Regions from separate parts of the Rhodococcus sp. RS1C4 genome, predicted to be linked through region 1. Evidence: predicted binding sites of a transcription regulator. Region 1 holds the regulator's gene; each other region holds the start of a gene.
What was found. Region 1 encodes LexA, which represses DNA repair genes until DNA is damaged. Its sites were predicted from a motif close to CGAACANNTGTTCG; they were not measured.
Positions count from the first base shown of each region.

Region 2: the regulator LexA is predicted to act here: its motif matches at 3,114-3,127, upstream of CH289_RS10465 (HNH endonuclease signature motif containing protein).
Region 3: the regulator LexA is predicted to act here: its motif matches at 3,850-3,863, upstream of CH289_RS02640 (alpha-ketoglutarate-dependent dioxygenase AlkB).
Region 4: the regulator LexA is predicted to act here: its motif matches at 4,472-4,485, upstream of recA (recombinase RecA).

Region 1 covers NZ_NOXZ01000047.1:41,941-49,220, forward strand. Annotated here, with positions in the region: gene hrpA (ATP-dependent RNA helicase HrpA) at 1-2,996, shown strand, start outside; gene nrdR (transcriptional regulator NrdR) at 3,008-3,472, opposite strand; gene CH289_RS23765 (hypothetical protein) at 3,600-3,998, opposite strand; gene lexA (transcriptional repressor LexA) at 4,407-5,105, shown strand; gene CH289_RS23775 (acyl-CoA dehydrogenase family protein) at 5,235-6,377, opposite strand; gene CH289_RS23780 (uracil-xanthine permease family protein) at 6,479-7,280, opposite strand, start outside.
Region 2 covers NZ_NOXZ01000022.1:123,450-130,729, forward strand. Annotated here, with positions in the region: gene CH289_RS10455 (hypothetical protein) at 171-413, shown strand; gene CH289_RS10465 (HNH endonuclease signature motif containing protein) at 1,231-3,063, opposite strand; gene CH289_RS10470 (DUF1801 domain-containing protein) at 3,189-3,545, shown strand; gene CH289_RS10475 (response regulator) at 3,550-4,212, opposite strand; gene CH289_RS10480 (sensor histidine kinase) at 4,215-5,759, opposite strand; gene CH289_RS10485 (Bug family tripartite tricarboxylate transporter substrate binding protein) at 5,879-6,874, shown strand; gene CH289_RS10490 (CitMHS family transporter) at 6,930-7,280, shown strand, end outside.
Region 3 covers NZ_NOXZ01000008.1:20,625-27,904, reverse strand. Annotated here, with positions in the region: gene CH289_RS02660 (ABC transporter substrate-binding protein) at 82-1,116, opposite strand; gene CH289_RS02655 (MarR family winged helix-turn-helix transcriptional regulator) at 1,209-1,679, shown strand; partial or broken gene CH289_RS02650 (hypothetical protein) at 1,676-1,816, opposite strand; gene CH289_RS02645 (3-deoxy-7-phosphoheptulonate synthase) at 2,127-3,209, shown strand; gene CH289_RS02640 (alpha-ketoglutarate-dependent dioxygenase AlkB) at 3,206-3,829, opposite strand; gene CH289_RS02635 (iron-siderophore ABC transporter substrate-binding protein) at 3,957-5,036, shown strand; gene CH289_RS02630 (VOC family protein) at 5,077-5,502, shown strand; gene CH289_RS02625 (AraC family transcriptional regulator) at 5,516-6,532, opposite strand; gene CH289_RS02620 (pyridoxal phosphate-dependent aminotransferase) at 6,537-7,280, opposite strand, start outside.
Region 4 covers NZ_NOXZ01000048.1:2,944-10,223, forward strand. Annotated here, with positions in the region: gene CH289_RS23850 (amino acid ABC transporter ATP-binding protein) at 1-32, shown strand, start outside; gene CH289_RS23855 (glutamate ABC transporter substrate-binding protein) at 149-976, shown strand; gene CH289_RS23860 (amino acid ABC transporter permease) at 1,059-1,736, shown strand; gene CH289_RS23865 (amino acid ABC transporter permease) at 1,736-2,617, shown strand; gene CH289_RS23870 (regulatory protein RecX) at 2,712-3,260, opposite strand; gene recA (recombinase RecA) at 3,277-4,311, opposite strand; gene CH289_RS23880 (DUF3046 domain-containing protein) at 4,522-4,716, opposite strand; gene CH289_RS23885 (glycosyltransferase) at 4,740-5,888, opposite strand; gene CH289_RS23890 (glycerol-3-phosphate dehydrogenase/oxidase) at 5,911-7,280, opposite strand, start outside.

The DNA of each region.
Region 1 (7,280 bases):
AGATTCGTGACACCGCGGATGCGCTGCGCGAGAGACAGTTCCGCGGAACCGAGATAGTGCCACTGTATGCGCGCCTGTCGGCGGCCGAGCAGCATCGAGTGTTCACCCCGCACACGGGCCGACGAGTCGTGTTGTCCACCAACGTCGCGGAGACGTCGTTGACGGTTCCGGGCATCCGGTACGTGGTGGACCCTGGAACAGCACGCATCTCCCGCTATTCACTACGGACCAAAGTCCAACGGCTGCCGATCGAGCCCATCTCCCAGGCGTCCGCCAGGCAGCGGGCAGGCCGGTGTGGACGCGTCGCCGACGGAATCTGCATCCGGCTCTATTCGGAGGACGACTTCGAGTCCCGTCCCCAGTTCACCGAGCCGGAGATCCTGCGGACCAACCTGGCGTCGGTCATCCTGCAGATGACGTCCCTCGGTCTGGGGAAGATCCAGGAGTTCCCGTTCGTCGAAGCGCCCGACCCCCGCAGCATTCGCGACGGAATCGGCCTGCTCGAGGAGCTCGGTGCGCTGAAACCGTCCAGCGGAACCGGCGAATCGGAGCTCACGCCCATCGGGCGCGAGCTCGCGGCTCTGCCCGTGGATCCTCGAATGGGTCGGATGTTGGTGGAAGCCAACAACACCGGGGCACTCGCCGATGCTCTCGTCGTCGTGTCGGCATTGTCCATCCAGGACGTACGGGAGCGTCCCACCGAACACCAGCAGGCCGCCGACGAACAGCATGCGCGCTTCGCCGTCCCCAATTCGGACTTCCTGGCGTACGTCGAGTTGTGGAAGTACCTTCGGGACCGGCGAACCGATCTGTCCTCCAACCAGTTCCGCAGAATGTGCCGCGCCGAGTTCCTGCACTACCTGCGCATCAGGGAATGGCAGGACCTGCACGGTCAACTGCGGCAGATCACCCGAGGGATGGGGTGGAGCATCCCCGATTCGCCGTCGACCCCGACAGCTCTGCACCAGTCTCTACTCTCGGGTCTGCTGTCGCACATCGGCCTTCGCGAGGGTGACAAACGAGAATTCCTCGGTGCGCGCGGCACTCACTTCGCGGTGTTCCCCGGCAGTGGACTGTTCAAGAACCCTCCGCGCTGGGTGATGGCAGCCGAACTCGTGGAGACCGGACGGTTGTGGGGCCGAATGGCAGCGCGAATCGAACCGGAGTGGGCCGAGAGGCTCGCACCGCATCTGGTCAAGCGCACGTACTCGGAACCGCACTGGTCCACCAAACGCCAATCCGCAATGGCCTACGAGCGCGTCACCCTCTACGGCATCCCACTGGTCGCGGGCAGGCCCGTCAACTATCACACCGTCGACCCGGAGGCGTCACGCGAGCTGTTCATCCGGCACGCACTCGTACAAGGCGAGTGGAAGACTGAGCACCCGTTCTTCCACAGGAACCGTGAGTTGCTGGACGACGTAGGCGAGTTGGAGAACAAGGCCCGCCGCCGCGACATCGTCGTCGACGACGATGCACTGTTCGACTTCTACGACGCACGGATCGGCGCGGAGGCCGTGTCCGCTCGTCACTTCGACACCTGGTGGAAGAAAACTCGCCGGAGTACACCCGATCTTCTCGACTTCACCACCGAGACGGTGGTGAATGCTGACGCGGCGTCGGTTCTCGGCGGTGATTACCCCGATGCGTGGCGACAGGGAGAGATCCTCTTCCCCCTCACCTATCAGTTCGAACCGGGGTCCGAAGCCGACGGTGTCACGGCCAGGATCCCGATCGCACTTCTCGCACAGGTCCAGCCGGTTGGGTTCGACTGGCTCGTGCCCGGTATGCGCGCAGAACTGGTCACGGCCTTGATCAAACTTCTCCCCAAGGCCCAACGGCGCACCGTCGTTCCTGCACCCGACTTCGCCTCTGCCGCTCTGGCGTCGATGAAACCGCGCTCGGAGCCGATCGTGACAGCACTGGCTCGTGAACTCTCGCGGCTGGGGTCCACACGCATCGACCCGGACGATGTCGATCTGGGTTCTCTGCCCGCACATCTGAGGATGACGTTCGTCGCGGTCGACACCGACGGCAAGACGCTCGGATCGAACAAGGACCTGGTTGCACTGCGAAAAGCACTGGCGCCCCGCGTCGATCGTGAAGTCGCGAGCGCGGTGGGTGCAGCCGAGCGACCGGCGACCCTGGCATGGACGTCGTCGACACTGGGAACCTTGGACGCAACGGTCTCCACATCGGTCGCGGGACAGACGGTGACCGGATATCCCGCCCTCATCCGGGAGGACGGCGGCGTGGCCGTCCGTGTTCTCAGCACCCCAGCTGCTCAGCGCGCCGCGATGCGGGAAGGGACGCGCGCACTTCTTCTGGAGTCGGCACCACGAGGCACGAAGGCGTTGCTTGCCGGCATCCCGACGCGTGAACGACTGGCCCTCGGCCAGAACCCCTACGGCAGCGTCGAAAGCCTGCTCGACGACTGCAGGAAAACTGCTGTCGACGAGTCGATGACCGCGCACGGAGGTCCTGTCCGGTCTCCCGAGAAGTTCGCGGCTCTCGCCGCCGAGGTCGGTGCCGACACCGCTCGACGAACCAGCGAGATACTCGGACTGGTCCGGACGATTCTCACCGCAGCACTGGAACTGCGTTCCGTACTGGATCCTCTACAGGGCGACGCGGCCGACGATGTACGAGAACAGCTGTCCTCACTGGTGTTCGACGGTTTCGTGTTCGAGTTCGGATCGACGCGCCTCGTCCATATCCCGCGCTATCTCGACGCCGCGACGGCACGCCTGAAATCTCTGCCGAGCAGTGCCGGACGTGACGATGCAGGGATGGACGTCCTCGACCGCGTGTACGAGGCATACGACAGGATGCTCCGCTCGCTACCGGAGACCAAGCACCACACTTCAGCGGTGCAGGATGTGTTCTGGATGATCGAAGAACTGCGAGTCGGCCTGTTCGCGCAGAGCATCCGCACGGCCTATCCGGTGTCGGAGAAGCGTCTCGTGCGGGCCATGGAGGTCGCGGCACGATCGTGACCCGGCGAGCGTCAGTCGACCGCCGCAGCCTGCCGGTGCGCACGAAGATCGAGGATTTCCTTTTCGAAATCCTCGGCTGAGCTGAACGAGCGGTACACCGACGCAAACCTCAGGTACGCGACCTCGTCGAGGTCACGCAGGGGGCCGAGAATGGCCAGACCGACCTCGTGGCTGGGGATCTCGGCCGATCCCGACGCTCGAACCGCGTCCTCGACCTGCTGCGACAGAAGATTCAACGCATCGTTGTCGACATCGCGGCCCTGGCATGCGCGTCGCACACCCTTGACTACCTTTTCCCGAGAGAAGGGCTCCGTCACCCCACTGCGCTTCACCACCGCCAGCACCGCCGTCTCCACCGTGGTGAACCGACGTCCACATTCCGGGCACGAACGACGACGACGAATAGCCTGGCCCTCGTCTGCTTCCCGCGAATCCACCACGCGCGAGTCGGGGTGCCTGCAGAACGGGCAATGCATGGTTGAGCCTCCGTCGTAGCCGTCACGCACCCCCGAACGGCACACAGGAGGCGCAGGCTTCGAGGATACTCGGAGCGGAACCGAACCGGCTCCGTCCCCTGACAGACGAGGCAGACACAACACAGCGCTACGGACCTACTGTGCTGCTGACGACCGTGCCGTTCGAGACCGTGTCGCCCGATACCGTGTCGCTCTGGACCTGGACCGTGGCAACAGAGGGCGCAGAAACCGATTCGAGCGACGATGCGCGCAGGTTCGCCATTCCGACGAGCGCCAACAGCACCAGTGCGGTCCCCACCACTCCCGCCACCGCGCCGAGCACGGTGATGCGCTGGCTACGATGCGCCTGGTCCGCGCACCCCTCGGCCCGCCGGTCGTGCTGGCCGCCGCGCACCGCGGACGCGCCGACACGACGCCGACGTTGCATCGCCGCACGACGCTGCGACGCAGTCTGACGGGTACTGACAGCACGGCGAGTCTGCTGGTGCTGCTCCGTACGGACGGGCCGCTCGGTGGTGATGCTCATCGGAACCTCCGGTGTCGAACGAGACGTGGATTCGAACGCTATTCGATCAGGCGTTCGATGAACGCTTGTTCGAAAGTTCTATCACGCACCTCCGACAAAGTCAGTAGAAAACGCGACACGGATCGAACAGATGTTTGATCCAACAGCGATTACGGGCTAAGTTCGTGTCAGAAACCACACGTCACATCCATCCCACGCGTTCTGGTCTTCGAGCACGTTCGAGTTCCGGCACACGCACGCATCACGCAGGAGGACGCACGAATGAAAGACGAGACCTCTACTGGGTCGAATGGCACGGGGTCGAATGGCACGGGGTCGAACGGTAAGACTGCTGGGAAGCCCGCTGCGCCGAAAACCGCGGCGACGAAAAGTGCGGCCGGCAAGGCTGCGGCGGGCAAGCCTGCTGCCGTGCCGACGGCGAAGGCGTTCGAGGGCGAGGGAACGGATATCAACGCCGGACTCACCGAGCGTCAGCGCAAGGTGCTCGAGGTGATCCGGGCGTCGGTCACCGAGCGGGGATATCCACCGAGCATCCGCGAGATCGGCGATGCCGTCGGGCTCACGTCCACATCGTCCGTGGCACACCAGCTGCGCACGCTCGAGCGCAAGGGCTTCCTCCGCCGAGACGCCAATCGTCCTCGGGCCGTCGATGTGCGGGGGCTCGACGAGGTGCAAGCGGATCACGCGGCTGCAGTCGCCGACGGTTCTGCTCCGTCCGAGGACCAGCTGCCCACGCCGACTTTCGTACCCGTTCTCGGACGAATCGCCGCGGGTGGACCCATCCTCGCCGAGGAAGCCGTCGAAGACGTGTTCCCGCTCCCCCGCGAACTGGTGGGCCAGGGGTCCCTGTTCCTGCTGAAAGTCGTCGGCGAATCCATGATCGATGCCGCGATCTGCGACGGAGACTGGGTTGTCGTGCGTCAGCAGAGCGTCGCGGACAACGGCGACATCGTCGCGGCCATGATCGAGGGCGAAGCAACCGTCAAGACGTTCAAACGAACCAAGGGTGATGTCTGGTTGATGCCGCACAACCCCTTGTTCGAGCCCATCCCCGGCAACGACGCAGCGATCCTGGGCAAGGTCGTCACCGTGATGCGCAAGCTCTGAACAGCGCTCGTTCCACCACCCGGTACCGACATGGAGCGAACGTGACGTTCGGTCACTTGATGTGACCGAACGTCACGTTCGCTCCGTTCAGGGGGGGTGCGGCGGCGCGCTCTCGGGGTTACGACGGGGTCAGAGGTCCAGTCCTCGGCCGATGATCTCCTTCATGATTTCCGTGGTGCCACCGTAGATGGTCTGCACACGAGAATCCATGTAGGCCTTGGCGATCGGGTATTCCTTCATGTATCCGTAGCCGCCGTGCAGCTGTAGGCATCTGTCGATCAGCTTGACCTGGTTCTCGGTTGTCCACCATTTCGCCATGGCGGCTTCCTGCACGGTGAGCGTGCCGGCGTTGAGGAGTTCGATGAACTTGTCGACCATGATGCGTGTCGCGGTCGTTTCCGTGGCCAGTTCGGCGAGCACGAAGCGGGTGTTCTGGAATTTGCCGATGGACTTGCCGAACGCTTTGCGGTCCCGGCAGTACTGGATGGTCATGTCCAGCGCGGATTCCATGGCTGCGGCTGCGACGACGGCGATCGACAGGCGCTCCTGCGGCAGGTTCTGCATCAGGTAGATGAAGCCCATGCCTTCTTCGCCGAGGAGGTTGGCTGCGGGGACTCGAACGTCGGTGAAGCTGAGCTCGGCGGTGTCCTGGGCTTTCATGCCGATCTTGTCGAGGTTGCGTCCGCGTTCGAAGCCTGGCATGTCGCGTTCGACGACCAGCAGGCTGAAGCCCTGCGCACCCTTCTCCGGGTCGGTACACGCGACGACGATGACGAGGTCGGCGTTGATGCCGTTGGTGATGAAGGTCTTGGATCCGTTCAGGACCCACTCGTCCCCGTCGCGAACTGCGCGGGTCTTGATTCCCTGCAGATCACTGCCGGTACCGGGCTCGGTCATGGCGATCGCGGTGATGAGTTCGCCTGAGCAGAATCCGGGGAGCCAGCGCTGTTTCTGCTCGTCGTTGGTGAGCTCGATCAAGTAGGGCGCGACGACGTCGTTGTGCAGGGTGAACCCGATTCCGCTGTATCCGCCGCGGGTGGTTTCCTCGGTGACGATGGCGTTGTACCGGAAGTCCTTGACCCCGCCGCCGCCGAACTCCTCGGGCGCTGCCGTTCCCAGGAAGCCTTGCTTGCCAGCTTCCACCCAGACGTCACGGTCGACGATGTTCTGCTCTTCCCAGCGCGCATGGTTGGGGGCGACGTGCTGGTCCAGGAACTTGCGGTACGACTCGCGGAAGAGGTCGTGCTCGGGTTCGAACAGGGTGCGGTCCACGGGTTACTCCTTCGAGGGTGACACTTGTCGTGCGTTCCCTCGACACTACGACCGCGCCCGACCTCGGTCGATGACCGAGCCGCGCAGGATCGGTGACCGAACTAGCGGGTAGCGAGCCGGCTGAGTGCGCGCAGAGCCGGATAGCCGACGAGGATGCCCACCGAGCCCCATGCGATGCCGCCGAGGGCGACCGATCCGATGGTCAAGGTCAAATCGCCGATTCCCGCGACCAGTGCGGCCGCGACGACGGTGAGGTTGACCGGGTCGGTGAAGTCGACCTTGTTGTCGGACCAGATCCGGACTCCCAGTAGGCCGATGAGTCCGTAGAGGACGAGCGTGGCGCCGCCGATGACGCCGTCGGGAACCGTGAACACGAGTGCGCCGAACTTCGGGGAGAACGCGAGCACGATTGCCGTGACGGCTGCGACCCAGTACGCGGCTGTGGAGTACACGCGGGTGGCGGCCATGACCCCGATGTTCTCGGCGTAGGTGGTCGTTCCAGAACCTCCCGCGGCGCCCGCGACCGTCGTGGCCAGCCCGTCGGCGATGAGTGCGTCTCCTGCGAGGTCGTCGAGCGACTTCCCCGTCATCGCGGACACTGCTTTGACGTGGCCTACGTTCTCGGCGACGAGAACGATGACCACGGGCAGGGCGATCAGAACGACGGACAGCTCGAACGTGGGTCCACGGAACTCGGGCATTCCGATCCACGAGGCGGCCTTCATGGCGTCGAGTTTCGCTGCGTCGATCTGTCCGACCACCGCCGCGAACACCCAGCCGATGACGACTCCGACGAGAATGCCCAGGCGGCCGAGGAGTCCTGGACCGGCCACGGTCACCACGAGAATGGCGATCAGGGTGACTGCCGCGACAAGTGGTTGCGCCTCGAAGGACGATGTCGCC
Region 2 (7,280 bases), on a different contig from region 1:
AGAGTAGGCAAACAAATGGTCCGGCACCTAGCATTCAACGTCGTACGGGTTGCTGCTCGCCTTCTCCTCTAGTGAATCGGACAATGCCCAACCACACGAATGAACGACGATTCGCTCTCGACTTCGGACAACTAGTGCTCCGGGACCTTGTGTCCGGGAACGATCCCGTCGTGACGGCTTGGACTGTCCTTCAGGTGCCGGAGGGGTGGCAGATCGATGTGTTCCTGCATTCACCGCTTCGCCACCATGGGTTGATCGTTGCACTGTCCGCAACAGTCCCGGCGTTCGATGCCGATCTCGGAATGGACATCGAGACCTACGCGATCATTACCAGCGCGGGGATTCTCGAGTCATTCGACTGCGATACCCCTCGGACGAATCCTCGAATGCAGTACCGCGCCCCGGCGGGTTGAATAATCAACGCGTCATTGCTTCGCCGAAGCGTGCGCAGTCAACTACCGAACGTGCGCGCAGGCGTCGGAGAGGGAATGGGTTTTCATGCGGTTGAGATGGCGGATGTGCGTCGTGCTGTCTCTTGCATGCATAGCGCTGGCTTCCTGTGCTTCTCCTGAGCCCGGTGAGCAGCTGGCGGTCGATGAGGATCAAATTAGAAACTATCTGGAAGCAGATGGATTCACTGTTCCGAGGGGATTCGAATTCGCAGAGGCATTCGTGTTCTGGGAGTTCGTCGGTGCGCCCGCGTGGTCTGCTCGATACGAGGCGGACGCGGCGTTCGGTGATGCATCGACCGTAACGGCGGCGAATCCGAATTTTCCCCCGATGGAGCCGGTCGGGTGCGGGATTCGTATGCCGGTCTGGAGCTCTGTCCACACGGTATCCCGCCTCCGGCGGCATGGATTCGATGACCATTGTGCTGACGCAGGACGATGAAAGTGCGCAGCTCTACATGTACAGCGCGGGCCACTGACTGCTGGACTACGAGTTCACCGCCGAGCCAGGATGGACACCCACGCAACGATGGTCAACGACAAGCACGCCAACACAATTGCAGCCCAGAGTAAATCGATGCCGAGGGGCAATGTGGGGTTGATGTCTGCGCTCCTCACATCCCGACACTTTAGTCGCACGAGCCCCGTTCGCACACAGTGTCGGCAACGTCGGCCGGCGGTCCATCGCGTCCCGTGCTCGCAGCCCCCGACGGTTGATGTCCTCCTGCGACGTCAATTGCATGTGGCGGCCTTCCGCAGGTCACCCTAACGTCCTCGGACGTCAGAAGGGTGGTGGTTTCTTTCGTTCGCGGAGGTGTTGGATGGTTTTGTGTTGTCGTAGTTTTCGGCGGAGGAGTCGGATTCGGGTGCGGGCGGTGTCGGTGGGTGCGTGTCGGAGGTCTGCGGTGGTGGGTTCGGGTGTGGCGGGGGACATGTGTTGTTCCCACCAGGTGGGTGTGGTGGTGTCGGGTTCGGGGACGGGTCGCCCGCGTCGGTGTCGGCGGGTGCGTGCGGTGGTGGGGCATCCGAGTTCGGGGAAGGTGAGGGTGCGGGTGCCGGTGGTGTGGGTCCAGAGGATGATGCCGCCGGCGAGGTAGGCGACGGTGGCTGCGTTGGCGGTTTTGTGTTTGTGGTGGGCGGTGCAGACGGGGTGGAGGTTGGTCTCGATGGTCCATCCGCCGCGGTGGGTGGCGTGGTGGTCGTAGGGGACGATGTGGTCGAGTTCGCAGTCGGCGGAGGGGACGTCGCATCCGGGGTGGGTGCAGGTGCGGTATGTCATGCGTACGCGGGCGGCGAGGTCGGTGGTGGGTCGGTAGGTCAGGGCGCCGGGTGGTGGTTCGGTGTCGCCTCCGTGGCCGTCGGGGTGGGGTCCTGCAGCGAGGGTGGGGTCGGCGGTGATCGCTGCCAAGAGCGTCGCAGTGATCTGCGCGCGAACGGTGTCACTGAGCAGACCAGTGTTATTGGGCAGACCGGTGTGGTTGGGCATGCCTCTGCCGTTGGTGGGTGTGCTGGTGGGTGTGGGTACGGTTCCTGCTCGGCGGATCCGGCCGCGGTGGATCAGGCGCGGCACCCGAATCCGTAGGGACGAGAGCATTTTTCTCGGTACTTGTCGTTGATTCGTCGCGGCAGCGGTCTTGTCCGCGTCCTGTGTCTGTGTTTCGGTTGGGCTGGGTTGGTGGGTGTGTGGTGTTCGGGCGGTGAGGACGTCGTGGAGTTCGGTGAGCAGGCCTTGCCAGTGGGCGTCGGTGGCGATGAGCCGGGCCAGTTCCGGGTCGAGTGGGGTTCCGTCGGCCAGTACGGCGGGGTTCTGGCGTAAGCCGAGCAGTGTTTCGGCGTCGAGGAGGATCTGCACCAGCGGACCCCGCCGAGGATCGGGTCGGTCTGCTGCACCGTCCAGCGGGCATCGTTCACCGCGGCCGCAGTGGCATTCGAGGGCGTGTTCGCCGTGGATCAACGCCATCAACCCATCGACGCGTAGCGCTGTGCTCGATCTGGGGTCTTGCTGGCAGACCGTTGCGGCGATCTCGGTCACCAATGCGTCGACTTCGGCGCCTTCGAGGTCGGTGACGATCGCTTCGAGCACCGATGCCCCGCCGCAGTCGCGGCGCACCCGCATCCCCCGGCTACTGCGCACCGTGCTCTCCTGCGCGGCCGCGGCTTCGTCCCGGTCGTGGGCGAACCACAGTCGCCACAACCACAGTCGCAGTGACCGCGGCGTCAACCGTTCCGCCGCAGCGACAGCCTCGAATTCCAGAGCCGCGATGGTGGCATCGGATGCCTTCCCCAACACGGCAGTCAACACCTGGATCCGCGGCCAGTCGACGCCGCCGAAGACGAACCGCAGCGCCGTGAGCGGCATCCGCGACAGCTCTTGCCCGACGGTCAGCAACGGTCTCGTGGCGCTCTGCGACAGGCCCAGCGTCACCGCCACCTCGGTGACCACCTGCGCCAGAACGGTCAACGGATCACCACCAGTGTTGTCGGCGGCGGTGGTGGTGGTGTCGGCGTCGGTGAGGCGGATGTCGGCGATCTCGCACACCGCTTCCACCGTTCTGGCGCGGGCGATGTTCTCCCGTACCCGGCACACTGCGGCGTAGCCTGCCAATCCGGCCACGCACGCCGTACTCGACCCCGCAGTACTCGATCCCGCCGAAACCCCCGAATCGAACATACTTTCGAATATACCGAGAGGGTCCGACACGGACGAAAAAACTACCGAAGTGGGGAATGATGACGTGCATGCCGGCCAAGAAATCGACACAGGACCCCACCGCTGCAGTACTGGAGAAGATTGCCTCGTACCCCGCGCCGTACGACTCCGTGGGGCGCAGGCTGCACGAGGTGATTCTGGCTGCGGCACCGGAGCTGCAACCTCGATTGTTCTACGGAATGCCGGGATACGCGAAGGGAAAGGGCCCGATTCTGTGCCACTTCATCGCAGAGAAGTACATTGCATTCGGGTTGTCGGAGAAGGCGAACGTGTCCGCGCCGGACGATGCAGACGACCTGTTGATGCCGTCGGGATGGTTTCTGACGGAGCTCGACGACGCGACGGAGAAGAAGATCGCAGCCATTGTCCGACGGGCAGTCGAGTGATGGACTACTTACGCAGATAGAGCCTTTCGGGCCGCCCGACGTTCCCGTAGTCCAGGGATACCTCGACGCGTCCGATGCCCGCGAGGTACTCGAGGTATCGCCGGGCGCTGGATCGGGAGATCCCCGACCGCTCGGACATCTCGGTGGCCGACACCGGCCGTTCGACGTCACGAAGTCTGAGTTCGACCAGATCCAGCGTGACGCGGCTCAGACCCTTGGGAAGGTCCTGGCCGGAACCGGTTATGCCGAACGCTTTGTCGACGGCGGCCTGTTCCGCCTCCGCCGAGGACCCGAGGGTTTGCCGCGTGGTTCGGTACTGCTCCAGCCGCGCCTGCAGCACGGAGAACTTGAACGGCTTGATCAGGTAATGCACGACGCCGCTCCGGAGCGCTTTCTGCACGGACGCGACTTCTCGTTCGCTGGTGATGACGAGAATGTCGAGGTCCGGCACCAACTCTCGGAACGTCCCGATGAGGTCCAGACCGCTGGCACCGGGCAGGTGCACGTCGAGCAGCACGAGGTCCGGCCGGAGAGCGGACACTGCGTCGATCGCGGACTCGGACGTGTGGGCGACGCCGCAGACCTCGAAGCCGTCGACCTTCCCGACGAACCCCGAATGCACCTTGGCGACCATGAAGTCGTCGTCGACGACAAGAACCCGAATCACACTCACTCCTTCATCATCGCGCGGAACACCGTCCACTCGCCGTCCTTTCCGACGGTCACGTCGCCGCCCCGACGCCTGCACGCGAGCCGGACCAGCGCGAGACCGAAGCCATGACCGGTCGATGCCGCCCCTTTGGTGCTCCAGCCCTGTTCGAAGATATTCGTGGTGTCCGACGCGTCGACGCCCGGTCCGTCGTCGAATACCTCGGCGACGATGTCACCGTTGTTCTCGTGCAACGCGATCCGTACCCGTCCACTCGATGCCGCCACGGCATTGTCGACGAGATTGCCGAGGACAGTGCAGAGATCTCGGGACAACGCTCCCCCGTGCGATCGAAGAGCGGACCCCTCGACGATGTCGACGGTCACCGAACGATGCGCGGCAGCACCGATTTTCGCGATCAGGAGCGCAGCGACACTGACGTCGGCGACGGAATCGGTGACCACCGACGTCGCATCCTCGCGGCGCGCGGTGAGGCCGTCCACGTAGCGCACCACCTCGTCGTATTCGTGCAGTTGAACCAGTCCGGAAATGGTGTGCAGCTGGTTGTCGAATTCGTGGATGTGTTCACGCAGCGCCGTCGAACTGGTCTTGGTGACTCCGAGTTCCTCCTCGACGTCGGTCAGTTCGGTGCGGTCACGGAAGGTCGTGACCGTTCCCACCGCTTTGCCGTCGGCGACGACGGGGACTGTGTTCAGGACCAGGACTCGATCGCCGACCAGCACGATCTCGTCGGAGGTCTCCACGGTTCCGAGAAGGACGTCGCGAAGCCGACCGGTGACCCCGAGCTCGTCGACGGTTGCGCCCTTGCTTCCGTATTCGATGTGCAGCAACTCGTGCGCACTTTCGCTCATCAGCACGACGCGGCCGTTCGGGTCGAGGGCGATGACGCCTTCCTTGAGCCCCCGCAGCATCGCCTCACGCTGCCCGACGAGGTCGAGGATCTCGCTGGCCTCCATGCCGAGGGTCTGACGCTTGACTCTCCGCGCGAGCAGTACCGAACCCAGCCCGCCCAGCACCGACGCGACCGCCAGGTAGACGATCAGATTGGGTGCCGATTGCAGGAACCGGTCCACGGCCGAGGGATATCGGTCGCCGACGACGGCCGTTCCCACCAGTGTTCCCGAGTCGTCGAGCACCGGCACCCGCGCTTCGACCGCTTTGCCTGCCGCCGTGTCGGTGAGCCCGACCCTCGATCCGTCCGCACCGGTCTGCACGGTCGTCCCGACTTGCTCGGGAACGGTGGACAGCACCACCACACCGTCGACGCCCGAGAGTGCCGCGTAGTCGAGGCCGGAGACCGCGCGTACGGATTCGACTGCGCTCTGCAGACCGGTTCGGATGCGAGGCTGGGCCGACGGCAACAGCTGACGGACGACGGGGTTCGCCGCGAGAGTTTCCGCCGCCGACTGTGCGCGGCGGCCTGCGTCCCGTTGGAACGCGGCGGACGACTGGGCGAGCGACAACCCGCCGATGGCGACCAGAACGACCACGACGATCAGCAGCTGCAACCTCAGCAACTGGGCCGCCAGCGTGGTTCTGCGCACCAAAAGACCCTACTGCGCGGCCAGGAGCGTGGAGCGCAGTTCGGCGCGACCACAATGGACACAAAAGAAACTGTGATCGCAAGGGTGACCGCAGTCACAAAGTGTTGTTCACTTCCATGGTGCCTACTACGAGAGTTCGATCAGCAACCAGCGCCGTGTGCGTCGCGGTTGCCGTTCTCGTGGGCGCATGCAGTTCCGAGCCTGCGGTGTTCGCCGGCGCAGACGGCACTCCTCGGGTCCAACTGGTCGTGCCGTCCGACGCCGGCGGCGGATACGACCTGACGGCCCGGAACCTCACCCAAGCTCTGGGTAGCGGAACACCCGGCAGCACCGACCCCGATTACGACGTCGTGGTGCTGCCCGGATCGGGTGGGATCGTCGGCCTGGGTCGGTTGGCTCTCGAGCGCGGTAACCCCGATCTCGCGATGGTCATGGGCCTCGGTCTGATCGGCGCGCTGGAGACGACGGAGTCCGACAATTCGTTGTCCGAGGCCACGCCCGTCGCCAAGTTGCTGGAGGAACCGGAAGTAGTTCTGGTTCCGGCGAACTCGCCGCTTCGAACGATGAACGATCTGGTCGACGCGTGGCGCGCCGATCCGTCGGCGCTCAGTTTTGCCGGTGGTTCCGCCGAGGGTGGGCCCGACGGTCTGTTCCGGATCCTTCTTGCTCGGGCCATCGGCGTCGACCCGTCGGCGTCGCAGTATCGACAGTACGAAGGTGGCGGACAACTGCTTCCGGCTCTGCTGACCGGTGACGTCGACGTCGCGACGACCGGCGTCAGCGAGTATCTCGACCAGATTTCCGCCGGAACCGTGCGGGCACTTGCCATCAGCACCGACGAACGGGTGCCAGTGGTGGACGCGCCGACCGCACGTGAGGCCGGCGTCGACGTCGTCTTCGCCAACTGGCGAGGCCTGCTCGCGCCGCCGGGCATCACACCGGACCAGGCGACGACGTGGACCGACCGCATCCGCGATCTCGACACGTCCGGCCGATGGCAGGACATCCTCACCCGAAACGGCTGGCGCAGTTCGATACTGACCGGCTCCGACTTCGCCGAGTTCCTGGGCGAACAAGCTCGATTCGTCCACGAGACGCTGACCGTCACCCCTTGACGTTCGGATTCACCCGACACCACGTTTCACCCTGCTCGCACAAAGGAGTACACCCATGCTCGTGATACTGGGCTTCCTCATGGTTGCCGTCTTCATGTATCTGATCCTGACCAAGCGCGCGACCCCGGTCGTGGCGCTGACGTTGGTGCCGGTTGCGTTCGGCCTCATGGCCGGTGCGGGACTCGGGATCGGCGACATGATCACCGACGGCATCAAGTCGCTCGCCCCGACGGCTGCCCTGCTGTTCTTCGCGATCATCTTCTTCGGGATCATGATCGACGTCGGCCTGTTCGATCCACTGGTGAAGGGCATTCTGAAGCTCGTCAGGAACGACCCGATGAAACTCGTCGTCGGTACTGCCGTTCTGGCGATGGTCGTGTCCCTCGACGGTGACGGGTCGACGACA
Region 3 (7,280 bases), on a different contig from region 1:
GAATGTAGTGCACAACTAAGTTGTGCACAACCTATCGAGGCAAGCACATGGGGAACGCGCACGTTCCCCATCCTGACTGCTTTACCGGGTCAACGTCTCCGTCAGTCCGTCGAGAACGATCGTCGCCGCCGTCGGACCGGCGTTGAGGTACCACGGATCGTCGTCGACGGTCACGATGTGGCCTTCGGTGGACGCGCTCATCCCGGTCCACAGGGGGTTGGTGGTGTACGTCTGCTGCCGGGAACCCGGGCCGTTGTCCTGACTGCCGACGAAAACCCAGTCCGCATCGGCCGATTGGATCTCTTCTTCACTGAAATCCTGTGACGTCTTGTCGAACTGCTGGCTTTCCGGGCGTGCAAGACCTGCATCCCAGGCGATGTAGCCGGCGAACGACGGAACCCCGAACACTCGAGCGCGGTCGGCAGTGAACCGCACGAACGACACGGTGTCGTCGCCGACCTCGTCACCGAGATCCTGTGCACGCGAGACGAAGTCGTCCACGAACGACTGCGCCTGCTCGGTTCGGCCGAGAGCATCCGCGAGCAGCAGGAAATCCTGTTTCCAGTTGACGCCCGTGCCCTCGGTCAACACCGTCGGCGCAATCGCCGACAACGTCTCGTAAATGTCCTCGGACGCAGCCTTGTTCGCGAGAACGAGATCAGGCTCCAGCGCCGCAATGGCCTCGAGGTTGGGGGCCTGCCTGTTCCCGACGTCGACGAACTCCGCCATCTCCGCGCTGAACTGCGGGAATTCGCGGCCGACGTAGTCCGGAACCAGGGCAGCTCCGTCACCGTAGGCAACGCCGGTGGGAACGACGCCCAGTGTCAGTACCGCGTCGAGTTGGCCGGTGGCGATGACGACGATTCGCGTGGGCTCGGCCGGTATTTCCGTCGCCCCGCCGAAATGAACGACGGTGCGGGGGAAGACACCGTCGTCGACTCCCGGGGAGCCCATCCCGTCGGGAATGCCGGTCGGGCCTGGGGCCTCGACGACCGCCGGTGCCGCGAGAGTCGTCGTCGGTGTGGTGCTCGGGTCGGCGGGGGTCTCGCTCGACCCGCATGCGGTGACGAGTACTGCGGTGGCGAGAAGGGGCAGGAAGATCGGTGCGCGTTTCACGAGGCCTCTGGGTACGGGATCGACAAGATGAGGTAACGCTATCCTGCATCAGCGTCAATAAACAATATCTGTGTCAGATATAGTTCTGTGGCATGAACCACCCCGCCGACGACGTCGCCCGCGGCCTTCTCGAGGTCGCATTCGACCTACGCCGCGTTCTTCGGCTCCACCTGGACACCTCCGGTACCGACGAGACGCTGCCGCTCGCACAAGCCGAAGTCGTCCGAACGATCCTGGCGTTCCCGGACAGTCGGATCGGTGACGTGGCCGCCAGACTGCGACTTCGCCCCAACACCGTCAGCACGCTGGTGCGCACACTGGTCGACAAAGGCCTGATCGACCGGCACCCCGACCCAGCCGACGGCCGAGCCGTCGTGCTCCGGGTGAACGGCGAACGGGCGGCCCGACGCGAACGCCGGGCCGACCGCAGGATCGAGGTGCTGTCAGCCGAAATCGCGAAGCTCCCCGCTGCCGAGCGTCGGGCAGTGGAGGACGCCATGCCGATCCTCGCGAAGGTGAACGACGCGCTTCGCCGCTCACCGGAGGATCGAGGTCAGAATTAGCGAACGGCGCGCGGCGCCTCGACGAGATTGCGCAGCGACGCCTCGACCTCGACGGTTCCGCGCGTCTTCAGCCCGCAATCCGGGTCGACCCACAACCTTTCGGCGGGAACCGAATTCAGTGCCGCGAGGATCGAATCGGTTTTGGAGAGCAGGAGGAACATCACCGGGTTCCCTCTTGCGTCGCCGTCCGTGGTCTTCGGGGCTCCTCGCGACCGCTGGGCGAACCGACTGCACGCATGAGCGCAGGTGCCGCGCCCGCCCCCGTGGAGAGGCGTGCTACCGTCTGTTCCATGCAGCGCACGTATTTCTGGTTTAGCAGGCCGGCCCCGGGTGGGTCAGCCAGCGACGCCATGCGCTGAGACCCCACCCCACGAGCCGGATGCAGACCGGCTCGAAGCGTGCGTGGAGCTCTCCGAGGGCCGGTCTGAGAATCGAAAAGGATTTCTCATGACTACAGCTGTCACCCCTACCGATACGTCGTTGGACGATCAGCGCACCATCAGCATCAGCCCGCTGGTGGCGCCGTCGTTGCTGCGACGTGAGCACGCCGCCGACGACGCGGTGTCGTCGACGGTTCGTCGCGGCCGCGCCGGTGTGGTCGACATCCTGAACGGCGCGGACGACCGTCTCATCGTGGTGGTCGGGCCGTGCTCGGTGCACGACACCGAGGCCGCGATGGAGTACGCACGCAAACTCGCCGAGAAGGTGTCCGAGCTGGGCGATCGGTTGCACATCGTCATGCGCGTGTACTTCGAGAAGCCGCGTACGACGCTGGGCTGGAAGGGCCTGATCAACGATCCGCACCTCGACGGCTCGTTCGACATCAATTCCGGTCTGCGCGTGGGGCGTCAGCTGCTGGTGGACATTTCCGCTCTCGGACTGCCGGTCGGGTGCGAATTCCTCGACCCGATCACGCCGCAGTACATTGCGGACCTGGTCAGCTACGGCGCCATCGGTGCTCGCACCGCAGCCAGCCAGGTGCATCGCCAGCTGTGCAGCGCTCTGTCGATGCCCGTCGGGATCAAGAATTCGACGGAAGGCGACATCCAGGTCGCGGTCGACGGTACCCGTGCTGCCGCCTCGAGCCATGTGTTCCCCGGTACCGATCTGGACGGCCAGGCCGCGTTGATTCGCACCACCGGCAACCCGGACTGCCACGTCATCCTGCGCGGCGGCACCGACGGACCGAACTACGACGCAGAATCCGTCGCCGACACGGTCGCGCGTCTGCGGAAGTCGTCGCTACCCGAGCGCGTCGTCATCGACGCCAGTCACGGCAACAGCCGCAAGGACCACAACAAGCAGGTCGACGTGGTCACCGACGTTGCCCGACGCCTCGGCGAGGGTGAGCACGGCATCGTCGGTGTCATGCTCGAGAGCTTCCTCGTCGCAGGCCGTCAGGATCTGACGCTCGGACGCAAGGAGGACCTGACCTACGGCCAGTCCATCACCGACGCGTGCCTCGATTGGGACACCACTGCAGCACAACTCGATGTGTTGGCTGCCGCCGTCGAGACTCGCCGCGGTTAGCGGACACCGCGCGGCCGGAACTGCACGCTGATGCGTGGTCCGGTCGCGCGGGTGCTCTTGGGGACGGCGTGCTCCCAGGTGCGCTGACACGAGCCGCCCATGACGATCAGATCGCCATGTCCCAGTGTGAATTTCAGTGATGTGCCGCCTCCACGGGGGCGCAGCATCAGTTGCCTGGTGGCGCCGAGCGAGACGATGGCGACCATCGTGTCCTCGGTGGCGCTGCGGCCGATGTTGTCGCCGTGCCACGCCACACTGTCGGATCCGTCTCTGTAATAACACAATCCGGCCGTCGCGAACGTCTCGCCCAGTTCCCGGCCGTAGTGTGCGTCGAGTGCGTTCTTGGCTTCGTCCAACGCCGGATCCGGCCACGGCTCGGATTCCGAATAGAACCGGACCAGGCGAGGCACGTCGACCACGCGGTCGTACATCCGACGCCGCTCCGACCGCCAGTCCACCGCGTCGACGAGGCGGTCGAACAGATCGATCGAGCCTGCCCATCCCGGCCTCACGTCCACCCATGCGCCGTTCGACAGTGCCCGCCTGCTCACGGTCGATCCGAGAGGACCGAACCGCTCCTCGTCGTCGGTGAACAGCGAGCCCTGAAGTTCCACGCTCATCACGCCAGCGTAGCTGCATTCGAACGTATGTTCCACTCATACTAAGGGGTGGCGGTTACGAGGTTAGGCGACCCTTCCCAGCGTGCTACTTTAGTGAACCTAAACCAACTCTCGGAGGGTTCTGTCGATGTACATAGGGTCGCCGACGCGTCGTATCACCGCGTTCCTCGTTGCTGCTTCGATGGCAACGGCGCTGGTCGGATGCAGTACCGACTCCGGTGACTCTGCGGCCGACACCGAGACGTCCGCAGCGACCGGGTCGGCCGCGGCGGCGGGTTCGTTTCCTGTCACCATCGACTCCGCTCTCGGAAGCGCCACCATCGACTCGGCCCCGACTCGCGTTGCCACCTGGGGTTGGTCCAACCAGGATGCTCTACTGGCCTTGGGCGTGGTGCCGGTCGCAATGCCGGCATTCGTCGGTGAAAGCTACGGCGCCGACGCCGAGGGCGTGCTGCCGTGGGATCGAACCGCTCTCGGTGAACTCGGCGCCGCGACTCCCACATTGTTGGCTGGAGACGGCACCGGCCAAGCCCCGATCGAACAGTTCGCCCTGGCCGAACCCGACCTGATCTTCGCGCCCTACTCCGGCATGAGCCAGGCCGAGTTCGACGCGCTGTCCGAGGTCGCGCCCGTCGTCGCGTATCCGGAGCGACAGTGGACCGCGTCGTGGCAAGAGCAGGTGACGATTGCAGGCGAGGCCCTGGGCAAGCAGGACGAAGCGGCCGCGGTCGTCGCGGATACGGAGAAGAACATCGCGGAGGTCGCGGCGAAATACCCCGCGCTGAAGGACAAGTCGATCACGGTCGCCCTGCCGAACGAGCCCGGTGTGTTCTCGGTGAGCAAGGACGACGACGTGCGCGTGGAGTTCCTCGAGCAACTCGGTCTGGTCAACGAGGAGTCGATTCAGCAGTCCGATCCCACCGACGACGCCGAGGCCGTGTACTTCGACCTCAGTTACGAGAAGGCGTCGGCGATCGCATCGGACGTCCTCTTCGTCGTCGCGTACGACAAGCCGTCCCTGGCCGCGTTCCTGGCGGAACCGGTCATCGCCGAGCTTCCCGTCGTCGCCGATGGACGAACCGCTTCGACCGAAAGCTTCTCGGTGGAAAAGAACTTCGCGTTCGGTGGACTCACCGTGCTGACCATTCCCGTCGTCCTGGACGATATTGTGTCTGCGTTGAACGCTGCTGCGGAGAACGTCGACTGACCGACGTATGCGTGTCGGTGCATCGGCCTATCGTGTGCACATGGGATACGAATTTCAGGTCACGGTGGACAGTGGGAAACCTCATGAGCAGGCGAAATGGTGGGCATCCGCGCTCGGGTGGGTCGTCGAACCCACCGATGGTGCGTTCATCGAGGGCCTGATCGCGGCGGGTCACGCCAGGCAGGAAGACACCGTGGTGTTCGAGGGCGACCTGGTCTGGAAGATCGGCGCGGCGATCTTCGATCCGGACACTCCTGGAACCCCGCGTGTTCTCTTCCAACTCGTGCCCGAGCCGAAGACGGTCAAGAACCGTCTTCACTTCGACATCAGGGTCGGCGACGAACGCGAGGCCATCGCCCAGAAGCTGGTCGACGCCGGGGCCTCGGTCTCGCACCGCGGTCAGGTCGGTCCGAGCACGTGGATCACCATGACCGATCCCGAGGGAAACGAGTTCTGCGTGTCCTGACCGGGACGGGGTGTCAGCGGTAGGCACCGGGGGTCTGTCCTGTCCAGCGCTTGAAGGCTCGGCGGAATGCGGACGGTTCGGAAAAGCCCAGTCTGTTGGAGATGTCGTCCACCGAGTCGCCGCGGCTCAGACCGGAGACGGCGGCGTCTCGTAGGACTTCCTCACGAATCTGGTTGACGGACGTGCCTTCTTGCCGCAGGAGTCGACGTAGATGGGCGGTGCTGACGGACAACATGTCCGCGATGTCGTCGGTGCCGGGTGCTTGACCCTGCAGGCCGAGTTCGAGTGCACGTCGGACTTGGGCGGATGCAGTGCTGTCGTAGTCGCGGGCCGTGAACAGGAGGTTGGGGGATTCGCGGAGATACTCGGCGAGAGTGTCCTCCGTTTGCACGATGGGTGCTCGCATCGCGGAGTTGTCGAACTCCAGAGCGGCTACGTCCGCTCCGAAAGTGACTCTCGTACCGAACATTCGGTCGTAGAGCTTCCCCGTGGACGGATCGTCGAGGTCGTAGGGGAGTTCGACGGAATGCAGTTTGACTCGTCCTCCGATGAGCCATGCAGCGAAGCGGTGCACCAGAACCATCCGGAAGTCGGTGAGCAATCTGCCGGCAGCAGCCCTCGCATGCTCGGGTAGGTGGCTGTTGTCGGCGGGCGGGATGGTCAGCCGCGTCGCCCCGTCGTCGCCGGTGATCAGCATCGGGGGCATTCCCGACAGAACACGGGTCGTCTCGGACATGCGGTTGAGTGCGGCGGAAAGGTCGGGACAGTGGATCAGCGTCAGACAGATGACCCGAAAACTTCCGCGCCGCATCGGCGTCGACGCAAGTCCGAACAGTTCGTCACCGGTGACCTGCCATGCCGCCTGGGTGAACAGGGTGACCTGCTCGGCGGTCAGCCGGTTGCTCGGATCGTGCAGCGAAGACCGGTCGATTCCGGCGATGGTCATGGGGTAGGACAGGTCGACGCCACCGCTCTCGGCGAGCACGACAGCCTTGGCGATGAACTCGGCAGGAATCGTACGGGCACTCATGGGATCACAGCGTGAGTAGCCTGGAGGCGGCGTCGGCGAGCACGTCGTCCTTCTTGCAGAAAGCGAACCGTACGAGCGTCGTCCAGTTGCTCGGGCCGGAGGCGGGCGTCGGATCGTCGACGAAGGCGCTGACCGGAACGGCCGCGACTCCGATTCTCTCCGGCAGGGTTCGGCAGAACTGCAGGGCGTCGACTCCGCCCACCGACGAGATGTCCGCGCACACGAAATAGGTTCCGTCGCTTGCCTTCACGTCGAGACCGGCGTCGGCGAGCGCGGAGGACAGTACATCTCGTTTGGCCTGCAGGGACATACGTAGATTCTCCACCCACGCGTCCTCGTGATTCAACGCATGCGCGACGGCAGGCTGGAACGGAGTTCCGCCGACGAAGGTCATGAACTGTTTGGCCGCGCGTACTGCATCGATGAGCTCACGTGGTCCCAAGGCCCAGCCGGTTTTCCAGCCGGTGGCGTTGAAGGTCTTTGCCGCACTGGACACGGTGACCGTGCGCTGGAACATTCCAGGGAGAGACGCGAGTGATACGTGGGTGGATCTCGCCGATCGACCGGACGAGTCGGGGGAGTCGAAGGTCAGTCGTTCGTAGACCTCGTCGGTCAGGACCAGAAGGTCGTGCTCACAGGCGATGTCGGCGATCCGCGTCAGCTCGGCGTGTGTGAGCACGGTCCCGGTGGGGTTGTGCGGTGTGTTGACCACGAGGAGTTTCGTGTTCGGGCCGATCGCTGCGGCCAG
Region 4 (7,280 bases), on a different contig from region 1:
AGGACTTCCTCGGCAAAATCCTCGGCCACTGACTCCGCTCGAAACACTGACTCCGTTAGAAACACTGACTCCGCTCGAAAACATCTTGACTCGAAACGCTCTCTCTGCTGGAACATTTCGCAGTACCAACCTCTGGAGGAACACAGTCGTGAAAATCAATCGCACACTCCGCGTCGCAGCAGGAATCGCAGCGCTCGCTGTCGTGGCCACCGCATGTGGTGGCAACGAAGAGCGCAGTGTGTCGTCGAGCGCGGAGGACGGCAACCTCATCGTCGGCATCAAGTACGACCAGCCGGGTCTCGGCCTGCGCAACCCCGACGGCACTTTCAGCGGCTTCGACGTCGAGGTCGCCAAGTACGTTGCCGGTCAGCTCGGTGTGTCCGAGGAGAACATCGAGTTCAAGGAAGCCCCGTCCGCTCAGCGCGAGACGCTGATCCAGAACGGCGAGGTCGACTACGTCGTCGCCACGTATTCGATCACCGATACTCGCAAGGAGAAGGTCGGTTTCGCCGGACCGTACTTCGTTGCAGGACAGTCACTGCTCGTCACGGACGCCAACACCGACATCACCGGTCCGGCATCGCTCGAGGGCAAGCGTCTGTGCTCGGTGTCCGGATCCACCCCCGCACAGAACATCGCCGACGAGTACCCCGGCGTTCAGCTGCAGAACTACGACACCTACTCCGCGTGCGTCGAGGGTCTGCGCAACGGTGCGATCGATGCCGTCACCACCGACGACATCATCCTCGCCGGTTACGCCGCCCAGTACCCGGGTGAGTTGAAGGTCGTCGGCGAGCCGTTCACGACGGAGAACTACGGCATCGGCTTGGCCAAGGACGACACCGAAGGCCGTAATCAGATCAACGACGCCATCGAAGAGATGATCTCGAGCGGCGCATGGGAGCAGGCGTTCAACGACACCGTCGGTGCGTCGGGGTACACGCTTCCGGCCGCGCCCACCGTCGACCGCTACTGACGCACCACCTACCTGCGGGGGCATCCGATCGTTCGGGTGCACCCGCAGGTGAGTCCGCTCCAGCCGATTGGACACCCCTGCCTTGAACCTATTGAGCAAGTACGGCGATCAACTCGTCGACGCGTTCATCATGACGATCAAACTGACGGTTCTGTCCGCGATCGGCGCCTTGATCCTCGGCACGATCATCGCCGCGATGCGCGTGTCTCCGATTCCTATCGCGCGTGCCATCGCGACCGGTTACGTCACCGTCTTCCGCAACACTCCTTTGACGCTGATCATCCTGTTCACGTCGTTCGGTCTGTACCAGACCATGGGCGTCGCCCTGGCTCCGCAGGATTCGCCGACGTTTCTCGTGGACAACAACTTCCGCCTGGCTGTGCTCGGTTTGAGCATCTACACTGCGTCGTTCGTCGCGGAGTCGCTCCGGTCCGGTATCAACACCGTCCCGGTCGGACAAGCCGAAGCCGGCCGTTCCCTCGGCATGACCTTCACCCAGAACATCACGATCATCGTGCTACCCCAGGCATTTCGTGCGGTGATCGGCCCGCTGGGCAGCGTGTTGATCGCGTTGACCAAGAACACCACCATCGCGTCGGTCATCGGTGTCGCAGAGGCGTCGTTGTTGATGAAGACGATGATCGAGAACGAGGCCGCCATCTTCGTCGTCGGTGGAATCTTCGCCCTCGGGTTCGTCGTCCTGACGCTCCCGACCGGACTGCTGTTCGGCTACCTCAGCAAGCGATTGGCGGTGAAGTGATGAGTGACGCCGTAGCCGTTCTCTACGATGTTCCCGGCCCCAAGGCCAAACTCCGGTACCGAATTCTGTCCGGTGTCGTCCTACTGGTCTCGCTGGGCATCGCCTACCTGATCTATCTCGCGCTCGATTCCAAAGGTCAGCTCACCGCGGACAAGTGGGACCCGTTCCTCGAATCCACCACGTGGACGACCTACCTGTTACCGGGCATCCAAGGGACGCTCGTAGCCGCAGCGCTGTCGATCGTGTTGGCGCTGATTCTCGGTGCGGTTCTCGGCATCGGGCGGCTCTCCGATCACCGCTCGGTACGCGTGATCAGCGGCGTCATCGTCGAGTTGTTCCGCGCCGTTCCCGTGCTGATCCTGATGATCTTTCTGTATGCGGTCTACGCCGAGTACGAAGTCTTCAAGGTCAAGTACCTGGCACTGGCCGCCGTGGTCACGGGCCTGACCCTCTACAACGGATCCGTCATCGCGGAAATCGTTCGTGCAGGCGTCAACTCGCTGCCGAAGGGTCAAACCGAAGCGGCGTCCGCCCTCGGCATGCGCAAGGGCCAGGTCATGAGTTTGATTCTGCTGCCGCAGGCCGTCACCGCGATGCTGCCCGCGATCATCTCCCAGATGGTCGTGGCATTGAAGGACTCGGCTCTCGGCTACCTGATCGGATACGTCGAGGTCGTCCGTGCCGGCCAGCAGGTCGGTGCGTTCTACGGCAACTACCTACCGTCGCTGATCATCGTCGCGATCATCATGATCGTGATCAACTCCTTGCTGACGAAGCTCGCGACCGTGGTCGAGGGTCGGATGCGACAGAAGAAGCGTAAGACCGGCGGTACCGTCGTACCGGCGGCCGACTTCGGCGGAGGACCCGCAGGCGCCGCCTGACCTCGCGTCGATCGGATACAAGACGAGGCCCGCAACACCATCGGTGTTGCGGGCCTCGTGTGTTCGACGGGATGCGCTGGTCACGGGTGGACGATCACCCGAGATCATCACCGTCGAAGTCTTCGGTTTCGGCTCCCAGACGGTCGAGCTGTTCCTTCACGACCGCAAATGCCATTCCCTGCGAGTAGCCGCGACGCGCAAGCATTCCAACGAGTCTGCGCACCACCTTGTCTCGCTCGGACCGCGCATCGGGACTCCCCGGCTCCGGGAGAGACATGGTCCGACACTTCTTCCGTACCAGTTCACTGGCGCGCTCGCGCTCGTCTTCGACATCGATCTGATCGAGTGCGATGCGAGCGAGGTCGTCGCTGACGCCCTTGGTGCGCAGTTCCCGACTCAGGACGTGTTTGCCTTTGCCGGAATACGTGTGCCGGGAATGCACCCACTGCTCCGCGAACGCTGCATCGTCGACCAATTTTGCTGTGGTCAGCCTGTCCAGCACTGCCGTTGCGACAGCGGGGGTGAATCCCTTCTTCGCCAAACGCGTTTCGAGTTCATGTCTGCTGCGTGCTCGGTCGGTCAGCAGCCGAAGGCAGACATCCTGCGCCTGCGCTTCGGTGCCACCACCTTCGCCTGAATCCACCGACAACTACCCAGACTTAGAACTCGACGGGCGCGGCTTCGTCGGTGGCCGTGACGTCGGCCCCGATCTGCAGCTTCTCCATGATCTTCTTCTCGATTTCGTCGCGGATGTCCGGGTTCTCGAGCATGAACTTACGAGCATTTTCCTTGCCCTGCCCGAGCTGATCGCCGTCGTAGGTGAACCAGGAGCCCGACTTGCGAATGAACCCGTGCTCGACGCCCATGTCGATGAGCGAGCCTTCACGGCTGATGCCCTTGCCGTACAGAATGTCGAACTCTGCCTGCTTGAACGGAGGCGCAACCTTGTTCTTCACGATCTTCACACGTGTGCGGTTGCCGACTGCGTCGGTGCCGTCCTTCAACGTCTCGATACGGCGAACATCGAGGCGAACGGACGAGTAGAACTTGAGTGCCTTACCGCCGGTGGTTGTCTCCGGGGAACCGAACATGACGCCGATCTTCTCGCGCAACTGGTTGATGAAGATGGCCGTGGTGCCGGAATTGCTGAGCGCACCGGTCATCTTTCGCAGCGCCTGGCTCATGAGGCGAGCCTGGAGACCGACGTGACTGTCTCCCATTTCGCCTTCGATCTCGGCGCGCGGCACGAGCGCAGCGACCGAGTCGATGACCAGAATGTCGAGCGCACCCGAGCGGATCAGCATGTCCGCGATTTCGAGCGCCTGCTCACCGGTGTCCGGCTGCGAGACCAACAGTGCGTCGGTGTCGACGCCCAGTTTCTGTGCGTAGTCCGGGTCCAGCGCGTGCTCGGCGTCGATGAACGCGGCGATACCGCCGTTGCGCTGCGCGTTGGCAACTGCGTGCAGTGCAACGGTGGTCTTACCCGAGGACTCCGGGCCGTAGATCTCGACGACTCGGCCACGCGGCAGTCCACCGATACCGAGCGCTACGTCCAGGGCGATCGACCCGGTGGGAATGACGGCGATCGGCTGACGAACCTCGTCACCGAGCCGCATCACCGATCCCTTGCCGAAGTTCTTGTCGATCTGCGCTAGTGCGAGATCGAGCGCTTTGTCGCGATCGTATGCAGGCATCGTGATCTCCTTGAGTGGTCTGTATCCGTGTGGTCTGTATCGGTGCGGTCTGTCAGCGTGGTTCGTAGTTCAGCGTGTTGTCGGTAACCGTAGAGCCACCCACCGACACGTTCGATCCAGCCGCACTCGACGAGCCCAACCGAATGACACCCAGCATAGGCGAACACGTGTTCGATTGCGTCATCCGACACGCGGAAAGGCCGAGAATTGTCACCAGCGACTACGCGGCACGTCGAACTCCTTGCACAAAGCGCGCCAGACCTCACGCGGATCGACCCCGGCCTCTATCGCCTCGGCGCCGGTGAGCCCGTCGATTCCGGTGATGACGTGATCGACCAGGATCGAGTCACCCCGAATCTGGCCGAACTCCTCGACGAGCAGTTCACGGAATTCAGTCAATCGCACCGCACAACCGTACCGAAACCGTGTCAGGCGAGAGCAGCGCGGCACACCTCGACCGCATCGTCGACGTCGTGCGCGCCTGCCGCAGCGTCAGCAGCAGCGCGGGCGTAGGACGGGCCCTCCAACACTGCCCGCACGGCGGATCCGATCGACTCCGGGGTCGGCGGACGAACCACGATGGCGCTTCCCTGACGCTCGGCGCGGTTGGCCAGCTCCCATTGATCCCCGCCGCCCGGGACCGCGACCACCGGAACACCGTGGATCAGAGCCTTCGACAGGAGACCGTGCCCACTACCGCACACCACGACGTCGGCTGCGCGCAACAGCGCGTCCTGACGCCCGAGACCAGCTACGGCCCACGTCGGCAACGACGACGGAGGGTCGTCGAGTATCGACGCCACCACGCGAGTACCGCTGCCCTGCATTCCTTCCAACGTCATCTCGAGCATTCCCACCGCTCCGGTGAACGCCGTCGACGGCGCCACCATCACGACCGGACCGTCGCCGGGCGGAGGTTCGAGAACCTCGTTGGTCGGCTCCCAGTGCAAAGGGCCCACGACATGCGCCTCCGACGGCCAATCCGGCCTCGGGACTTCGAGAGCGGGGATCGTGGCGATCAGTCTGGCCTTTGGCCCCGGATCCTCCGCGGGAAGTCCGATACCGACCCGAGCCGCACTGCGCTGCGCTCGGCCTTGTGCGATCGACCGTCCGGTCGCGGCGCGCATCATCCGATCGCGAAGCCTACCGCGGAATCCGACGCCACACGCGAGACCACTTCCGATGGGCGGCAACCCTTTCGACGGCGAGTACAGCGGGTGAGGTGAGAGCTCCACCCAGGGAACACCGAGTTTCTCGGCCGCCATACCGCCTCCGGCAGTCAGTATGTCGGAGACGACGAGATCGGCCGATACAGACCGAAGATCCGGAAGAAACTCCGTCGCGACGAATGCGGCGCGCGAGTGAATTCGCTGGCCCGCGTCCATGTCGTCGTCCTCGGGCCGCGGAGCGAGACCCTCGAGCAACCGGGTGTCCACTCCGGCTGCCCGCGCACCGTCGATCCACCTGGAACCGGTGAACAACACCGGCTCGTCCCCCGCCTCGACGAACTTCAGGCACAGAGCTATCGCAGGAAAAGCATGGCCTGGGTCGGGGCCTGCCACTACCGCTACGCGCACGGGTTCAGCGTGCCACAGATGTTCACCGACGCGTGTGCAGGAACTTCTCGAGCGCTCGCTCCGCGGAGTCCACGGCTCGCGCCCGATCGACGTCCACCAGCCCGATCCTCGTGCGTCGGTCGAGGAGATCGCCCACGGACCGAGCACCCTCGTACTGCACCGAGAAGGCCAACTCCGCCTCACAGATGTCGATCCCCTCCGCTACCGGTGCCCACCCACCAGGCATCCGGTCCGCGAGCGCTCGAACGAGCATGGCGTCGGCACCGAACCGCCGGACCACGGACACCGGGGCGTCGATGGCATCGAGGGTCTGCTGCGTCGCGGCCCCCACGAGCGGAATCGATGCCGTGCGCGAAGGTCCGAGCGTCTCACCGAGAGCCGTCGCCACCACGTCGACGGCCTGCTCGGCCATCAACCGGTACGTCGTCAGCTTGCCGCCGACCACACCGACGGGTCCGGCACCGTCGTCGAGCACGGCGTGCCGACGGGACAGGTCGGCCGAAGCGCCGTCACCCGAGGCCAGCAGCGGACGCAGCCCGGCGAAGGATCCGATGACGTCGGCGCGCGTCGGCGCCGGGTCGACGACGGTGCCGAGAACTGCGAGCAGGAAGTCCACCTCCGTGTCCGAGGCGACGGGGACATCCGGTACCGGGCCCGAGGTCGCCTCGTCGGTCAATCCGACGTACACGCGGCCGAGCGGCGCTGGAAGTGCGAACACGAAGCGGTTGCGCTCACCGGGTATCGGGATGGTGAGCGAACAGTTCAGCCCGCCGAACGTCGAATCGTCGAAGACCAGGTGCGTCCCGCGGCTGGGACGCAGGGTGATTCGGGAGTCGATCTCACCAGCCCACACCCCTGCGGAGTTGACGACGATCCGCGCCCTGATGCGAGTACTCTCTCCGGACTCGGTATCGGTGATCCGAGCCGACGTTCGGTCCACGTCGGATGCGCCGAGTCCGGTCAGGACGGAGGCCCCGTACGACGCGGCTGTACGCGCAACGGCCACGACGAGTCGGGCGTCGTCGACCAACTGCCCGTCCCAGGATCGTGCGCCGCCGCGCAGTCCGCGACGCCGAACAGTGGGCGCGGCGTCGACCACGCTGCCTGCTCCGATCAGATCTGCGCGTGGCAGCAACGCCGCGGGCGTCCCGGCGGCCGCTCTGAGTGCATCTCCTGCGGCCTGCCCAGCCCTGATCACGACGGCATCGACCCGAGAGACCGACTCGTGCAACGGAATGATCGTCGGGAGGCGCCGAACCAGATGCGGCGCTGTACGGGTCATCAGGATCCCGCGCTCCACCGCACTCTCGTGGGCGATCCCGACGTGGCCCGACGCTAGATACCGCAGGCCGCCGTGGACCAGTTTGGAACTCCACCGGCTCGTCCCGAACG